4 regions of the Streptomyces sp. NPDC055078 genome follow, and region 1 is predicted to be linked to each of the others. Evidence: riboswitches for the same ligand, from Rfam matches in the RefSeq annotation. Region 1 holds a riboswitch; each other region holds the start of a gene.
What was found. A riboswitch is a leader RNA that binds a small molecule or an ion and turns the genes downstream of it on or off. The one in region 1 is predicted to bind cobalamin.
Positions count from the first base shown of each region.

Region 1 (4,162 bases):
GTAAGGATGGCGCCAGGGAGGGACCCGATGACGACCGCACCCCTGAACGAAGCCCCGCCGAGCGGGGGACCATCGGGTGACCCGGAGCCCGCGATGTCGCCGCGCACCGACCCGCGCACCGACCCCCGCCTGCTGGCCGCGCTGACCGCACACGGCTTGGACGCAGCCGCAGCTCCGCCGCCCGTCGACCGCCACGCCGCCGCCGCGAGCCGGACGGAGTTCGTGGCGGCGCTGCACACCGCTTTCGAGGGGCTGTACGAGGCTCTGCCCGGCGAACTGCCCGGTGATGACACCGTCGGTATCGACTGTGTGACACATACGATCACGGGCGTGGACGGCAACACCATCACGCTGCGTATCTACCGCCCGGCGGGCCCGGACCGTGCCCTGCCGTGTGCCGTCTACTTCCACGGCGGTGGTATGACCGTGCTGGAGGCGGACAACAAGGTGCACCGGCGGTGGTGCCAGGACCTGGCGGCGAGCGGGATGCTCGCCATCGGAGTCGACTTCCGCAATGCCTACAGCCCCTCAGGGCCGCATCCCTTCCCGGCGGGCCTGAACGACTGCGCCGGCGCCGTGGCCTGGATCCACGCCAACCGGGACGCGCTCGGCATCAGCCGCCTCGTACTGCAGGGCGAGTCGGGCGGCGCCAACCTCGCCCTGGCCACCACGCTGAAGGCGAAGCGGGAAGGGCGGCTCGACGCCATAGACGGTGTCTACGCCACCGTGCCGTACATCAGCGGTGCCTACGGGTGGCCCGAGGCGCGGAAGCGTGCCGAACTGCCCTCCCTGGTGGAGAACGACGGCTACTTCACCACCTGCGCCACCCTGGACCTCCTGGTGGCCAGCTACGACCCACTCGGCGAGGACGCCGAGAACCCGTTGTGCTGGCCCTACTTCGCGACCGAGGCCGACCTCGCCGGTCTGCCGCCACATGTCATCGCGGTGAACGAACTCGACCCCCTGCGCGACGAGGGCATCGCCTTCTACCGCAAGCTGCTGCGCGCTGGCGTACCCGCGGTGGGGCGGGTCAACCTGGGCCTTGTCCACGGCGCGGACCTGATCTTCCGCCAGGCTGTCGCGGACGTCTACCTCGCGACCGTGCGCGACATCAAACGCTTCGCCGACAGCCTCGGAGCCGGCTGAGCCGAGGACAACGACCGGGACTTCTGACATCGACAGAGCCCGCCGGCCCGCCGGACGGATTCGTCCCGCGGGCCGGTTCACTCCTCACCCGCTCGTGTCTCGTCTCACGGTCCGGAATATGAACAGGGCTGACCGAAGCCGGGTGATCCCTCTACGCTGGCGGGCGCAGCTGGTTCGCCCCTGCCCGCCAGGCAGGCGCGTCGTAAGAGGGAACCCGGTGGGAATCCGGGACTGCCCCGCAGCGGTGAGCGGGAACGACCGCCGTCATACGCACTGGATCCGGGAAGCGGGTCCGGGAAGCGACGGCCAGTAGGTGTCTGCCTTCGGCGGACCTGCCCGCGAGTCCGAAGACCTGCCCGCTGCCCGCGTGCGACCGATCGCGCGCGGAGATCCCGGTGACCTCGTGGGCAGGTTGGGGTACCCCCGGACACAGTCCGGGGGCGTACACGTCGGACGGACGGCCTCGGTGCTCCGCGCCCGGTCCCGGACCGTCCGGCATGTCCTCCCTTCGCGCTCTCGTCCCGTCCCCGGGATGGACAGGAGACATCTCGCGAAGGAGAGTTCCGTGACAGCGAAGTCCGCAGCCGCGGCAGCACGGGCCACCGTGTACGGCTACCCCCGCCAGGGACAGCACCGGGAACTGAAGAAGGCCGTCGAGGGCTACTGGAAGGGCCGCGTCACCGCCGACGCCCTCCGGGAGACCGCCACGGGACTTCGCCGGGCGAACTGGCGGCGGCTGGCCGACGCCGGCATGCACGAAGTGCCGACCGGTGACTTCTCGTACTACGACCACATGCTGGACACCAGTGTCATGGTCGGCGCTGTCCCCGCCCGGCACCGTGACGCCGTCGCCGCGGACGCGCTCGACGGTTATTTCGCCATGGCGCGCGGCACCCAGGACGTCGCGCCGCTGGAGATGACCAAGTGGTTCGACACGAACTACCACTACCTGGTCCCCGAACTCGGCCCCGACACCGTCTTCACCGCCGACTCGGCGAAGCAGGTGGCCGAGCTGACGGAGGCCCTCGGGCTCGGCCTCAGCGCCCGGCCGGTCCTCGTCGGACCCGTCACCTATCTGCTGCTGGCCAAACCCGCACCCGGGGTGGCCGAGGACTTCGAGCCGCTGACCCTGCTGGACCGGCTGCTGCCCGTGTACGCGGAGGTCCTCGCCGATCTGCGGGCCGCCGGCGCCGAGTGGGCGCAGCTCGACGAACCCGCCCTGGTCCAGGACCGCACACCGGCCGATCTCAACGCCGCCGCCCGTGCCTACTGTGCCCTCGGCGCGCTCACCGACCGGCCCAAGCTGCTGGTCGCCTCCTACTTCGACCGACTGGGCGAGGCCCTGCCCGTACTGGCCAAGGCCCCCGTCGACGGCTTGGCCATCGACTTCACCGAGCGCGCGACCGGCAACCTCGACGACCTCGCCGCCGCCGGCGGACTGCGCGGCAAGCGCCTGGTCGCGGGCGTGGTCAACGGCCGCAACATCTGGATCAACGACTACGAGAAGTCCCTCACCACCCTCGGCACCCTGCTCGGCCTCGCCGAACAGGTCGATGTGGCGGCCTCCTGCTCCCTGCTGCACGTACCGCTCGACGCCCGCGCCGAACGCGACATGGACCCACAGATCGCCCGCTGGCTCGCCTTCGCCGAGCAGAAGACGACCGAGATCGTCACCCTCGCCAAGGGGCTGGCCCAGGGCACCGGCGCCATCGCCGCCGAACTCGCGGCCAACCGCGCCGACCTCGCCTCCCGCGCCGGGTCCGCGCTCACCCACGACCCGGCGGTACGGGCCCGTACCGCCGCGGTCACCGACGCCGACGGCCGCCGCCCGGAGCCGTACGCCGAGCGGACCACCGCCCAGCGTGCCCACCTCGGCCTGCCGCTGCTGCCGACCACCACCATCGGATCGTTCCCCCAGACGGACGAACTGCGCACCGCGCGAGCCGACCTGAGGGCCGGACGCATCGACACCGCCGGCTACGAGGAGCGCATCAAGGACGAGATCCGCGAAGTCCTCGCCTTTCAGGAGCAGGCCGGGATCGATGTACTGGTGCACGGTGAGCCAGAGCGCAACGACATGGTCCAGTACTTCGCCGAACAGCTCACCGGCTACCTCGCCACCCGGCACGGCTGGGTTCAGTCCTACGGCACCCGCTACGTCCGCCCGCCCGTCCTGGCCGGAGACATCTCCCGCCCCGAGCCGATGACCGTCCGCTGGACCTCCTACGCCCAGTCCCACACCGAACGCCCGGTCAAGGGCATGCTCACCGGACCGGTCACCATGCTCGCCTGGTCCTTCGTCCGCGACGACCAGCCCCTCGGCGACACCGCCCGCCAGGTCGCCCTGGCCCTGCGCGACGAGGTGAACGACCTGGAGGCCGCCGGTACCTCGGTCATCCAGGTCGACGAACCGGCCCTGCGCGAGACGCTGCCGCTGCGCGCCGCCGACCACGCCGAGTACCTGGCGTGGGCAACCGAGTCCTTCCGGCTGACCACCAGCGGCGTACGGCCCGGCACCCAGATCCACACCCATATGTGCTACGCGGAATTCGGCGACATCGTCCAGGCCATCGACGACCTCGACGCCGACGTCATCAGCCTGGAGGCGGCCCGCTCCCATATGCGGGTCGCCACCGAACTCGCCGCCCACGGCTATCCGCGCGAGGCCGGGCCCGGCGTCTACGACATCCACTCCCCGCGCGTCCCCACCGCCGAGGAGGCGGCCGCCCTGCTGCGCAAGGGACTTGAGGCCATCCCGGCCGAACGCCTGTGGGTCAACCCCGACTGCGGCCTGAAGACCCGCGGCTGGCCCGAGACCAGGGCCTCGCTGGAGAACCTGGTCACCGCGGCCCGCGAAGTCCGCTCGGGACTGGCTGCGCCAGGCGCCTGACAGCACCGGCCGGGGCGGGTTCGCGCGCCCGCCCCGGCGGTCAGGCCCGGGGGCCGAGCCTCAGTTCCGCCAGGGCTTCCGCGGCTCCGGCGTCGGGGCCCGACGAACGGCCCTTGGCCAGCGCGC
Region 1 covers NZ_JBSGUP010000085.1:8,310-12,471, reverse strand. Annotated here, with positions in the region: gene ACWF94_RS10560 (alpha/beta hydrolase fold domain-containing protein) at 28-1,146, shown strand; cobalamin riboswitch at 1,300-1,520, shown strand; gene metE (5-methyltetrahydropteroyltriglutamate--homocysteine S-methyltransferase) at 1,712-4,036, shown strand; gene ACWF94_RS10550 (BTAD domain-containing putative transcriptional regulator) at 4,077-4,162, opposite strand, start outside.

Region 2 (4,162 bases), on a different contig from region 1:
TCAGACCGCGCTGCGGGATCTCCCACGCCGTGCGGTACAGCTCCCGCACCTCGGCCGGAATCCAGGTGAAGCCCTGCACCGAGCCGTTGGACTCGCGCAGCGCCTCCCGGGTCTGGGCGTCCCAGACGCCCAGCCGCTTCAGCTCTCGCACCAGATACGAGTTGACCTGGAGGAACTCCCCGGAGAGCGTCTCGCGTTTGAACAGATTGGACACCTGCGGCTCGATGCACTCGTACACCCCCGCGATGGACGCGATCGTCGCGGTCGGGGCGATCGCCAGGAGGAGGGAGTTCCGCATCCCCGTCCTGGCGACCCGCTCACGCAGGGCCGCCCACCGCTCCGGCCAGTGCGGCTCGACCCCGTAGTGGTCCGGGTGCAGCACACCGCGCGCGGTCCGGGTCTTCTCCCACGCCGGGAGCGGGCCGCCGCGCTCGGCGAGACCGGCGGACGCCTCGTACGCGGCGAGCATGATCCGTTCGGCGATACGGGTGGAGAGCGCCCGGGCGGCGGGGGAGTCGAACGGCAGCTTGAGCTGGAAGAAGACGTCCTGGAGCCCCATGACACCCAGGCCCACCGGCCGCCAGCGGGTGTTGGAACGGGCCGCCTGCTCGGTCGGGTAGAAGTTGATGTCGACGACCCGGTCGAGGAAGGTGACGGCGGTACGGACGGTGGCGTCCAGCCGCTCCCAGTCCAGCTCCGCGCCGCTGTCCGTACCACCCGCGCCGCCGTCCGTACCATCGGCGGCATCGGCCGCCACGAACGCGCCGAGATTGATCGAGCCGAGGTTGCAGACGGCCGTCTCCCCGTCGTCCGTGACCTCCAGGATCTCGGTGCAGAGGTTCGATGAGTGGACGGTGTGGCCGGGCAGCGCGGTCTGGTTGGCCGTACGGTTCGCGGCGTCCTTGAAGGTCATCCAGCCGTTGCCGGTCTGGGCGAGCGTACGCATCATCCGGCCGTACAGCTCACGGGCGGGCAGGGTCTTACGGGCCAGGCCCGCCGCCTCGGCCGCGCGGTACGCGGCGTCGAAGTCGTCGCCCCACAGATCCACCAGCTCCGGCACATCGGCCGGCGAGAACAGCGACCACCGGGTGTCGGCCTCGACCCGGCGCATGAACTCGTCGGGGACCCAGTGCGCGAGATTCAGATTGTGCGTCCGCCGGGCGTCCTCCCCGGTGTTGTCGCGCAGTTCGAGGAACTCCTCGACATCCGCGTGCCAGGTCTCCAGATAGATCGCGGCGGCTCCCTTGCGCCTGCCGCCCTGGTTCACGGCGGCGACCGAGGCGTCGAGGGTCTTCAGGAACGGCACGATGCCGTTGGAGTGCCCGTTGGTGCCGCGGATCAGTGAACCGCGGGCGCGGATACGGGAGTACGGGAGCCCGATGCCGCCCGCGTGCTTGGAGAGGCGTGCGACCTGGTGGTACCGGTCGTAGATGGAGTCCAGCTCGTCCAGCGGGGAGTCCAGCAGATAGCAGGACGACATCTGCGGGTGGCGGGTGCCGGAGTTGAAGAGGGTGGGGGAGGAGGGGAGGTAGTCGAGCCTGCTCATCAGCCCGTACAGTTCGGCGACCTCACCCGCCGCACCCTCGGAGCGGTCCTCGGCCAGTCCGCAGGCGACGCGCAGCAGGAAGTGCTGGGGCGTCTCGATCACCTGGCGGGTGATCGGGTGGCGCAGCAGATAGCGGCTGTAGAGGGTCCGCAGCCCGAAGTAGCCGAAGCGGTCGTCGGCCTCCCGGTCGATCAGCGCGTCCAGCCGGGCGGCGTGGTCGGTGACGAACTCCGCGGTCCGGTCGGCGATCAGACCCTCGGTGTGGCCGACGGCGACGGACGCGGAGAACGAGACGGCTCCCTGGGTCGCCGCCTCGTCGGCGATGGCGCGGGCCAGCAGCCGGGCGGCGAGCCGGGAGTACGCCGGGTCCTCGGAGATCAGGCCCGCGGCGGCGTCGATGGCGAGTCCACGGAGTTCCGCCGCGTCCGATCCGGCGTTCCGGCCGCGCAGCGCCGCGGCGGCGACCCGGCCGGGGTCCGTGTCCGGGAGGTCGGCGGTGAGGTCGGTCAGCGTCCGCAGCAGCGCGGTCCCGGGGCCGTCGCCAGGCTCATTCCCGGGTCGCTTGTCACCGGGCAGTCCGCTGTCGGACCGCCCGTTCTCGGACCGCCCGTCGTCGGCCTGTACGTCGCCGACCTGTACGTCGGCGGGTTGTACGTCCCCGGGCTGCGCGTCGCCGGTCCGGCCAGGCTCGGTCCGGCCGTCCCCGGCCTGCCCGGTGGCCGGGGCGGGCATCCGCCCGGAAAGGGGGGAGACGGTTGAGGCTTCTGGGGTGTCTGTGGCCGGATCGGCTGGCGCGATCGTCACGTGGTGCTCTCCCTCGCTCGGCTCGCGGGCCGGGGCGAGAGGGCAGCGCCGAAGAGAGTGCGTACCCGGGTCGGGGCAGCACTCCGTACGGCGTCCGCCGACCCAACCGCGAGGCCCGGACGTCTGGGCACCCGGGTCGGATGAGCCGGGTGCGCTGTCGGCAGACGCTCGGACTTGCTGGTACGACAAAGCGCACCACAGCACACCGTTGCGGGACAGTTCCGGATTCGCACCGGATTCCTCTGCGGCGACAGCGAGATGAGCATACATGTGGGGGCACTGAGATGCGGCACCCCCCACATCTTGTGTCGCGGTGGTGCCGCCCGCCTTATGAGGGGTCAGGTCTCATGGGTCGCCGGAGAGCCGCCGGAGAGCCGCCCAAGGGTCGCCGGAGACCGCCCAAGGGGTCGGCGGAGAGGCGGCGGAGAGGTGGCGGGCAGGCACTCAAGGCGTCGGCCAGAGGCGCCCAAGGCGTCGGCAGGGCGGCGGGCGAGGGTCGCCTGGCAGCCCCGCGACACCATCCCACAATGCGCTACGGAATCCCCCTGCTCCTCGCTCCGCCGGGACGGTTGGGGGACCATGAGGCGTGAGTCAGTGTCCGTCACGCCTCGGGGGAGAGCATGGCTGTGGAATACCGTTTACTCGGGCCGGTCGAAGCGATGTGGGAGGGACGTTGCCTGCGCCTGGGCGGGCCCAAGCCCCGTGCCCTGCTGGCCGCGCTGTTGCTGCGCGCCGGGTATGTCGTACCTGCCGACGATCTGGTGGACGTCATATGGGGAGAAAAGCCGCCGGAGACGGCCCGGGCACTGGTCCAGACGTATGTCTCGGCCCTGCGGCGGGCCCTGCCGGAAGCGCGCCGGGGGGCGATCGAGACGCGCGCGCCGGGATATGTGATCCGGCCCGACGCCGGGACGGTGGACCTCGGGCGGTTCGAGGAACTGGCCGCGGCCGGGCGGCGGGCCGCCGCGCGGGGTGATCACTCCGCCGCTGCCCGGTCGGGGCGTGCCGCGCTCGAATTGTGGCGTGGTTCCGCGCTGGGCGGGGTCGGCGAGGCGTTGCGGAGCGAGGCGGCACGGCTTGAGGAGGCCCGGCAGACCGTGGTCGAGGAGCGCATCGCCGCCGAACTCGAATGCGGGGGGCGGGAGAGCGAGCTGGTCACCGAGCTGAAGGGACTCGTCGGCGCCCACCCGACCAAGGAGCGGCTGCGAGGACAGCTCATGCTCGCCCTCTACCGGGTGGGGCGGCAGGCCGACGCCCTCACGGTGTTCGAGGAGGGACGTGCCGTACTCGCCGAGGAACTCGGGATCGACCCCGGACCCGAGCTTTGCTGGCGGCACGGAGAGATCCTGAGGGCCGACCCTGTGCTGCTGCGCGCCGAGGAGGGTGCGGCGGCCCTTGATGTCTCGGTGCCGCAGGTGCCCGTCACACCCCGGCCCGTGTCCCTGCTGCCGCCTGCCATCCGGGACTTCACCGGGCGCGAGGCGGAGATCGCCGAGGTGGTCGACGGGCTCACCGCACCCCGGGACGCGCCCGCCGTCGTGGTGGTGTCGGGGCCGGCCGGTGTCGGCAAGTCCGCCCTCGCGGTGAAGGCCGCCCACCTGGCCATGGAGGCATTCCCCGACGGTCAGCTGTATGCCGAACTACAGGGCGCCGGCGGTCCCGTGACATCCGGCGACGTCCTCGGGAGGCTGCTGCGCGCGCTGGGAGCGGCACCGCCCGAGCATGCCGCTGAGCGTGCCGACCTCTTCCGCGGCCTCGTCGCGGGTCGCCGGCTCCTGCTGGTCCTTGACGACGCGGGCGAGGAGGCTCAGG
Region 2 covers NZ_JBSGUP010000125.1:3,460-7,621, forward strand. Annotated here, with positions in the region: gene ACWF94_RS13790 (ribonucleoside-diphosphate reductase subunit alpha) at 1-2,350, opposite strand, end outside; adenosylcobalamin-variant (AdoCbl-variant) riboswitch at 2,505-2,604, opposite strand; gene ACWF94_RS13795 (AfsR/SARP family transcriptional regulator) at 2,971-4,162, shown strand, end outside.
Region 2: linked by a shared signal. The riboswitch ahead of ACWF94_RS13790 (ribonucleoside-diphosphate reductase subunit alpha) and the one ahead of metE (5-methyltetrahydropteroyltriglutamate--homocysteine S-methyltransferase) in region 1 are both predicted to bind cobalamin.

Region 3 (4,162 bases), on a different contig from region 1:
GATCTCCATCTGGTATCGGATGTCGAGATGGTTGGTGGGCTCGTCCAGCACGAGCAGCGCGGGCCGCTGGACCAGGGCGCGGGCGACCAGGGCGCGTTGGCGTTCACCGCCGGACAGGGAGGGGTACGCCCGGTCGGCGAGGTCGGCGACCCCGAGCCGGGCGAGGGCGTCGTCCACGGCGGCGGTGTCCCGGGCGGTGTCGGACTCCCAGAACCGCTTGTGGGGTGCGCCGCCCATGGTGACGATCTCGCGCACGGTCAGTTCGAACTCCCCCGAGTTGTCCTGCGGGACGCTCGCCACCCGCTGGGCACGTGCCTTGGGTCCGAGGGCGGCCAGATCGGTGCCGTCGAGGCGGATCTGCCCGGCGGTGGGGCGCAGGGTGCCGTAGACACAGCGCAGGAGGGTCGTCTTGCCGCTGCCGTTGGGGCCGACGAGTCCGACGGTGGTGCCGGGCGGGGCGTCGAGGTCGATGCCGGTGAGCAGGGTCTTGCCGCCGGTCCGGTAGCCGAGTCCGGTGAGGGTGAGGGACGCGGCCCGGGCCCCGGCAGCGGCAGCGGAGGACCCCCGGGTGTCGGCGGAAGGGGCCGGGACAGGAGCTGCGGAAGGGTTCGCGGCAGGCGTGTTCACGCGGGCGTTCACAGCGGTGCTCCTTCGGTGCGGCGCGAGCGCATCAGCCACAGGAAGAGCGGGCCGCCGATCAGCGCGGTGAGGACGCCGACCGGGATGTCCTGCGGTGCGGCGGCGGTACGGGCGGCGAGATCGGCGACGACCAGGGCGACCGCGCCGCCGAGTGCGGCGACCGGCAGCAGCGCCCGGTGCGTGGCGCCGACGAGCAGCCGGGCGGCGTGCGGCACCATCAGGCCGATGAAGCCGACGGCGCCGCTGACGGCGACGAGTACGGCGGTGACGAACGACGCGAAGATGAAGACGGCGGCCCGGAAGCGGGAGACGTCCAGGCCCAGCACGGTCGCGCCCTCCTCCCCGACGAGCAGCAGATCCAGCGGTCTGGCGAGCGCGAGCAGCAGCGGCAGACAGAGGGCGACGACGGCTCCGGGGAGCCAGATGTTCTCCCAGCGGGCGCTGCCGAGGCCGCCGAGTGTCCAGTAGAGGGCGTCGCGGAAGTGCTCGGGCCTGGCGGACACCATCAGGATGAGGGTGGTGAGGGCGGTGAGGATGTACGACATGGTCACCCCGGCGAGGACCAGCCGGGTGCCCGTCATGGTGCCGCCCCGGCGGGCGAGACCGTAGACGAGGATCAGCGCGACGAGCGCCCCGAGGAACGCCCCTGCGGGCAGGGCGGTGGCGGTGCTCGCCCCGATGCCGAGGGTGATCACGAGGACCGCGCCGGTGGAGGCCCCGGAGGAGATCCCGAGCAGGAAGGGGTCGGCGAGGCGGTTGCGGACGAGGGCCTGGAGGACGGTGCCGACGACGGCGAGCCCGGCGCCGACGGTCATCCCGAGGAGGACGCGGGGCAGCCGTACGTCCATGATGATCGTCCGGATGGGGCTGGGCTCGGCACCCGGCAGCAGCGCCTCGACGACCTGAGCGGGCGGGATGCGTACGGAGCCGAGGCCGAGCCCCGCGACGACCGCCACCGCGAGGGCGATCAGCAGGGCGACGACCACGGCCCCGTACCGCAGTCGGGACTTCACCTCGTGAGCTGCGCCGCGAGCCGGGTGATGGCGTCGGGTATCCGTACCCCGAGGACGGCGTCGGACAGCGGCAGCACCGCGAACCGCTTGTTCCTGATCGCCGGTACGTCCCGCAGCACCGGGTCTTCGAGGAGGCGCCGCTTCTTCTGCTCGACGGTGGTGGAGCCGTAGTCGTAGATCACGATGACCTCGGGCTTACGGGCCACGACCTGCTCCCAGGTCGCGTCGCCGAAGGTCTTGCCGAGGTCGGCGAAGACATTGCGCCCGCCCGCGCGGGTGATCAGTTCATTGCCGATGCCCTTGCCGCCGACGGTGAAGGCGGTCTTGTCGCCGCTGTCGTAGACGAAGACGGGGACGGGGGTACGGCTGCCGAGACCGGCCTCGGTCTTCTTGACCGCCGCGCGCGACTTCGAGATCCACTTCTGGGCGCGGTCGCCGACGCCGAAGGTGTGGCCGATCTCGTCGATCTCGCGGTAGACGTCGTCCAGCGTCGTCTTCCCCTTGGTGCAGTACTCCAGGTTGATGCGGCTGTCGATACCGGACTTCTTCAGCTCGTCGCGGGTGCGTCCGTCCTTGGCCTCGAAGGCGCTGCCGTAGCCGCCGTAGACGAAGTCGGGGTTGACGGACAGCAGCTTCTCCCGGGAGGGGTACTCCTTGGAGACGACGGGGATCGCGTCGTACGCCTTCTGGTGGCGCGGCAGGATCCTGTCGTCCAGGAAGGCGGTCCCGACGAGGGACTTCTCCAGACCGAGTTCGAGCATGATCTCGGTCACGTGCTGGTTCATGGTGACGGCCCGCTTCGGGGCGGCCTTGAAGGTCGTCTTCACCCCGCAGTTGTCGACCGTGTACGGGAAGGACGCGCCCGGCAGGGCGGTGTCGGTCCCGTTCCTGTCTTTGCCGTTGTTGTTGTCGTTGTCGTTGTCGCGGGAGGTGTCCTGGCCGGTTCCGCAGGCGGCGAGGGGGAGCAGCAGGGCGGCGGCTGTCAGGGCGCGGCGGGCGCGATGGCGCCTGGGCAGGGCGGACATGACGGGGTAGTGCCTCCTCCGGGGATTTCCACGTCCCCTGGGTGTGGGAGAAGGGCGGCGAGGTCAGTTCCTGGCTGCCAGAGGACGCCTGAGAACCGCGTCGCCTGAACACAGTGGCGGGACCGCGCCGGATTCACACCGGCTTCCTGGGTCCTGCCGCCCGCTGTATGGAGTTGGAGTCGAGCCTGTGCCGGACTGTACGGCGTGGGAGCCCGTACCGGGTGGGAGTCCTTGAGGAGCCGAGGAAGGAGCTGAGGAAGGAGCCGGGGCTCAGTATGCCTCGACGATCTTCACTTCTTCCTCGGTGACCTCGCCGTCCACGATCCGGTACGAGCGGAACTGGAACGGTCCGGCGGCGTCCGTGTCGGCGGTGGAGACCAGGACGTAGTGCGCTCCTGGCTCGCTCGCGAGGGAGATGTCCGTACGGGAGGGGTACGCCTCGGTCGCGGTGTGGGAGTGGTAGACGATCACCGGCTCCTCGTCGTTGTCGTCCATCTCCCGGTAGAGCTTGAGCAGGTCCGCCGAGTCGAACTCGTAGAACGTGGGCGAGCGGGCCGCGTTCAGCATCGGGATGAAGCGCTCGGGGCGACCGCTGCCCTCGGGGCCCGCGATCACACCGCACGCCTCGTCGGGGTGGTCGGCACGGGCGTGCGCCACGATCTGGTCGAAGAGGGCCTGGGTGAGCGTCAGCATGCCGATCAGCATAAGCAGAGGGCCGACGGCGGGTGCGTGCCCGGTCCGGTGGGCTCAGCGCCTGGCGAACGCCGCGCCCTCCGGGTTCCGCCTCTTCAGTACGAGATACGCCACACCCAGCCCCAGCGCCCACAGCGGGGCGAAGTACAGCGAGATCCGGGCGTCCTTGTCGATCCCCATCATCACGATCACCATCGCGATGAACGCGAGTGCGAACCAGCTGGTCCAGGGTGCGCCGGGGGCCTTGAAGGAGGACTGCGGGACCTCGCCGCGATCCGCCTTGGCGCGGTAGCGGAGCTGGCTGATCAGGATCATGATCCAGGCCCACATACCGGAGATCGTGGCGAAGGAGACGACCTTGTTGAAGGCGTCGCCGGGCCACTGGTAGTTGATCCAGACACCGATCAGCATCAGACCGGCGGAGAAGGTGGTGCCGATCAGCGGGGTGCCGTTCTTCGTCAGCCGGGTGAAGAGCTTCGGGCCCTGGCTGTTGAGGGCGAGGTCGCGGAGCATCCGGCCGGTGGAGTACATGCCGGAGTTGCAGGACGACAGGGCGGCGGTGAGAACGACGAAGTTGACGATGCCCGCGCCGACCGCGAGGCCCATCTTGTCGAAGGCGGCGACGAACGGGGAGACGCCCGGCTGGAAGTGGGTCCAGGAGACCACCGAGAGAATCATGATCAGGGCGCCGATGTAGAAGACGGCGATCCGCCAGGGCACGGTGTTGATGGCCTTGGGCAGGGTCTTCTCCGGGTCCTTGGACTCGCCGGCCGTGACGCCGACCAGTTCGAC
Region 3 covers NZ_JBSGUP010000262.1:4,353-8,514, reverse strand. Annotated here, with positions in the region: gene ACWF94_RS21725 (ABC transporter ATP-binding protein) at 1-639, opposite strand, end outside; gene ACWF94_RS21720 (FecCD family ABC transporter permease) at 636-1,652, opposite strand; gene ACWF94_RS21715 (ABC transporter substrate-binding protein) at 1,649-2,677, opposite strand; cobalamin riboswitch at 2,721-2,849, opposite strand; gene ACWF94_RS21710 (Mov34/MPN/PAD-1 family protein) at 2,948-3,370, opposite strand; gene ACWF94_RS21705 (amino acid permease) at 3,425-4,162, opposite strand, start outside.
Region 3: linked by a shared signal. The riboswitch ahead of ACWF94_RS21715 (ABC transporter substrate-binding protein) and the one ahead of metE (5-methyltetrahydropteroyltriglutamate--homocysteine S-methyltransferase) in region 1 are both predicted to bind cobalamin.

Region 4 (4,162 bases), on a different contig from region 1:
ATCGCACGGGCCAGATCGCGTCCGCGGGTCTGGTCTCGCTGGCCCACGGCACCAATGACGCGCAGAAGACGATGGGCATCATCACGCTGGCGCTCGTCGCCGGCGGCGTACTCAACCCCGGTTCCAACCCCCCGATGTGGGTCATCGTGTCCGCCGGTATCGCGATCGCGCTGGGGACCTACCTCGGCGGCTGGCGCATCATCCGCACGATGGGCAAGGGCCTGACCGACCTCCAGCCGCAGCAGGGCTTCGCCGCCCAGACCAGCGCGGCCAGCGTCATCCTCGCCTCGTCCAACCTCGGTTTCTCGCTCTCCACGACCCATTCCTGCTCCGGCGCGGTGATGGGCGCGGGTCTGGGCCGCAAGGGCGGTGTGGTCCGCTGGTCCACGGCCACCCGGATGTTCGTGGCCTGGGGTCTGACCCTGCCGGCCGCGGCCCTGGTCGCGGCGGGTTCGGAGTATGTGACCAAGCAGGGCGACTGGGGCGTCGCGGCCGTCGCGGTCTTCCTGGTCGCCTCGTGCGCCGCGATCTGGCTGGTCTCGCGCCGCCAGGTGGTCGACCACACCAATGTCAACGATGTGGACCAGGACGGCGAACCCGCGGGCGTCGTGACCGCGGCCGTCGCGGCCGTCGCCCCGCCGCCGGCCGGTGTCACCTCGCAGCAGGACCTTAAGACGACCATTCCGGGCCCCGCGCCCGCCGCCCCCGAAGCCGGCCCGACGAGCCCGGCCGCGGTGTAAGGACGGATTCGGCATGAAAATCGACTGGGCAGCCCTCGGTTCCGTCTTCGGCGTGAGCCTTGTCGCCACCGTCGCTCTGGTGGGTCTGTTCACCCTCGGGATCATCGGACTCAGCAAGCAGGCTTCGGCGGCGGGCGGCGGGACCTCCGTGGCACTCGCGCGGACTGGCGCGTACGCCTGTTTCGCGCTCTGTGTGGCGGCCGTGTCGTACGGGATCTATCTGATCGTCGCCTGACCGCACATCCTCACCACCCGTCCCACCGGCCGGGCCGGACATCCTTCGGGTGCCGGTCCGGTCCGCTTGTGTGCACGGGCCGGTAAGCCTCGCGCATCGGGGCCGCCATGCGGACCGGTGCACGGGCCGGTGCACGGGCCGGTGCCTTGTGTATCGGGCCGCCATGCGGACCGGCGGCGTCCGGACGGGGTGGCCGGTTTCCGCGCCTCCCGGGGGTCCGCGCCCGAGTGTGGGTCTCAGCACACTGTCCCGTCGCAGGTCAACGGCAGGTTGACGGGTGTTCTCACAGCGTGGTGGACTTCCGGGGCCATCACGACGGCAACAGAGGAAGCCGGTGCAAATCCGGCGCGGTCCCGCCACTGTCACCGGGGAGTCATCCCCGGAAGCCAGGAACTCTCACCGTCGATCACGTCGAACCAGGGCGCGGACACCCTGAGTGAGGACATATCGCCATGCCTGGCTGCGGTTCAGCACCTGCCCCGAGTACTGCCCTGAGCCCGGTTGACGGTCCAGGGCCCGTCCGGAACGAGACACCGGCCTGAACCCATGCGTGCCGACCGAGTATTCGTGTACGGCGCCACAGCCGGACTGGCCGGCGATCTGCTGCTGGGTGATCCTCGCCGGGGGCACCCGGTCGCCGCGTTCGGGCGGGTCGCGGGCGCCGTCGAACGGGTCCTGTGGCGTGACCACCGCGGCTGGGGCGCACTGCACACCGCCGTGTGCGCCGGAGGCGCGACCGCGGCGGCCGTGCTTCTCGCGCGCGGGGCGCGTTCCAGTCCCGCCGCGTCCCTGGCCCTGACCGCAGCGGCAACCTGGACCGTTGTCGGCGGTACGTCACTGGGGCGCGAGGCCCGCGCCATCGGCGACGCGCTCGCCGCCCGGGACCTGGAGCTGGCCAGAGAGCGGCTGCCGCGGCTGTGCGGGCGCGATCCGCAGTCCCTGGACGAGGCCCAGGTCGCCCGTGCGGTGGTGGAGTCCGTCGCCGAGAACACCTCAGACGCCGTGGTGGGCGCGCTCCTGTGGGGAGCCCTCGCGGGCGTGCCGGGGCTGGTGGGCTTCCGCGCCGTCAACACCCTGGACGCGATGGTCGGCCACAAGTCACCCCGCTATCGGCGGTTCGGCTGGGCATCGGCACGCCTCGACGACCTCGCCGGCTGGCCGGGAGCACGGCTGACGGCGGCACTCGCCGTTCTCGCGGGCGGGCAGCCGCGTACGGCCGTACGGGCCTGGCGGGCCGACGCGCACCGGCATCCGAGCCCCAACGCGGGCCCCGTGGAGGCGTCGTTCGCCGGTGCCCTCGGGGTACGGCTCGGCGGGACCCTCGCGTACGGCGGCCGGGTCGAGCACCGGCCGGCGCTCCACACCGGGGGGCGTCCGGTGGAGACGGGGGACATCGAACGGGCCGTCAGGCTGTCACGGCGGGTGAGTCTGCTCGCCCTGGGCGCGGGTGTCACCGGCCGGCTGCTGTTCCGGCGGCTGTCCCGGCAGGTCCCGCCGCGCGCACCCCGGCGCGTTCTCCGTTCCGTACGGGGAGCGGTCCGATGACCGGCCGCCGGGGACGCGGCGGCGGGCTGCTCGTCGCGGGTACGACGTCCGACGCGGGCAAGAGCGTCGTCACCGCGGGGATCTGCCGCTGGCTGGTGCGGCAGGGTGTGAAAGTCGCGCCCTTCAAGGGGCAGAACATGTCCCTCAATTCGTTTGTGACGCGCGAGGGCGCGGAGATCGGCCGCGCGCAGGCGATGCAGGCGCAGGCGGCCCGGGTCGAGCCGACGGCGCTGATGAACCCCGTTCTGCTCAAACCCGGGAGCGACCGCAGCAGTCAGGTCGTTCTGCTGGGCAAGCCGGTGGGCGAACTGAGCGCCCGCGGGTTCTTCGGCGGGCCGTCCGCCGGGAGGGCGCTGCGCGGCGGCCGGCGGGAGGAGTTGCTGTCCACGGTCGTGGAGTGCCTGGAAGAGCTGCGGAGCACCTACGACGCCGTGATCTGCGAGGGGGCGGGCAGTCCCGCCGAGATCAATCTGCGGCGCACGGACATCGTGAACATGGGCGTCGCCCGCGCCGCCCAACTCCCGGTGCTCATCGTCGGGGACATCGACCGCGGCGGTGTCTTCGCCTCCTTCTTCGGTACGACCGCACTGCTCGGCGCGGCCGATCAGCGGCTGGTGGCCGGGTATCTCGTCAACAAGTTCCGCGGCGATGTGTCGTTGCTGGAGCCGGGGCTCGACATGCTCGAAGGGCTCACCGGGCGGCGGACCTACGGGGTGCTGCCGTACGCGCACGGGCTGGGCATCGACGAGGAGGACGGGCTGCGGGTGTCCCTGCGCGGGGCCGTCCGCGAGTCGGCCGTGGCGCCGCCCGTCGGTGAGGACTTGCTGCGGGTCGCGGTGTGTGCGGTGCCGCTGATGTCCAACTTCACCGATGTGGACGCGCTGGCGGCGGAGCCGGGGGTGATCGTGCGGTTCGTGGACCGGCCCGAGGAACTGGCCGACGCGGATCTCGTGATCGTGCCGGGAACCCGGGGCACGGTCCGTGCGTTGGAGTGGCTGAGGGAGCGGGGACTGGCGCGGGAGCTGGCGCGCAGGGCGGCCGATGGGCGTCCGGTGCTGGGGATCTGCGGCGGGTTCCAGGTGCTCGGTGAGCACATTGAGGATGAGGTCGAGTCACGGGCAGGTTCCGTGACCGGTCTGGGACTGCTGCCCGTGCGGGTGCGGTTCGCGGCCGAGAAGACACTTGCGAGGCCGACGGGCACAGCGCTCGGCGAGCGCGTGGATGGGTACGAGATCCACCACGGCGTCGCCGAGGTGCTGGGCGGAGCGGCCTTCCCCGGGGGCTGCCGGGTCGGTGAGGTGTGGGGCACCCACTGGCACGGCTCATTGGAGAGTGACGGCTTCCGGCGGCAGTTCCTGAGACAGGTCGCGAGCGCCACCCACCGGCGTTTCGTGCCCGCTGAGGACACGTCGTTCGGAGCGCTCCGCGAGGAGCAGCTGGACCGGCTCGGCGACCTCGTCGAAGAACACGCTGACACGGACGCGCTCATGCGGCTCATCGAGCAGGGCGCGCCCGCAGGACTTCCTTTCATCGCCCCTGGCGCACCCACAGAATCCGGAGCACCCGCATGAGCACTGTGCTGCTGTTGTCGACCGCCGACACGGACCTGCTGGCGGCCCGCGCCTCCGGCGCGCCGTACCGG
Region 4 covers NZ_JBSGUP010000160.1:8,518-12,679, reverse strand. Annotated here, with positions in the region: gene ACWF94_RS16135 (anion permease) at 1-740, shown strand, start outside; gene ACWF94_RS16130 (hypothetical protein) at 754-975, shown strand; cobalamin riboswitch at 1,261-1,392, shown strand; gene ACWF94_RS16125 (cobalamin biosynthesis protein) at 1,522-2,520, shown strand; gene ACWF94_RS16120 (cobyric acid synthase) at 2,517-4,091, shown strand; gene cobN (cobaltochelatase subunit CobN) at 4,088-4,162, shown strand, end outside.
Region 4: linked by a shared signal. The riboswitch ahead of ACWF94_RS16125 (cobalamin biosynthesis protein) and the one ahead of metE (5-methyltetrahydropteroyltriglutamate--homocysteine S-methyltransferase) in region 1 are both predicted to bind cobalamin.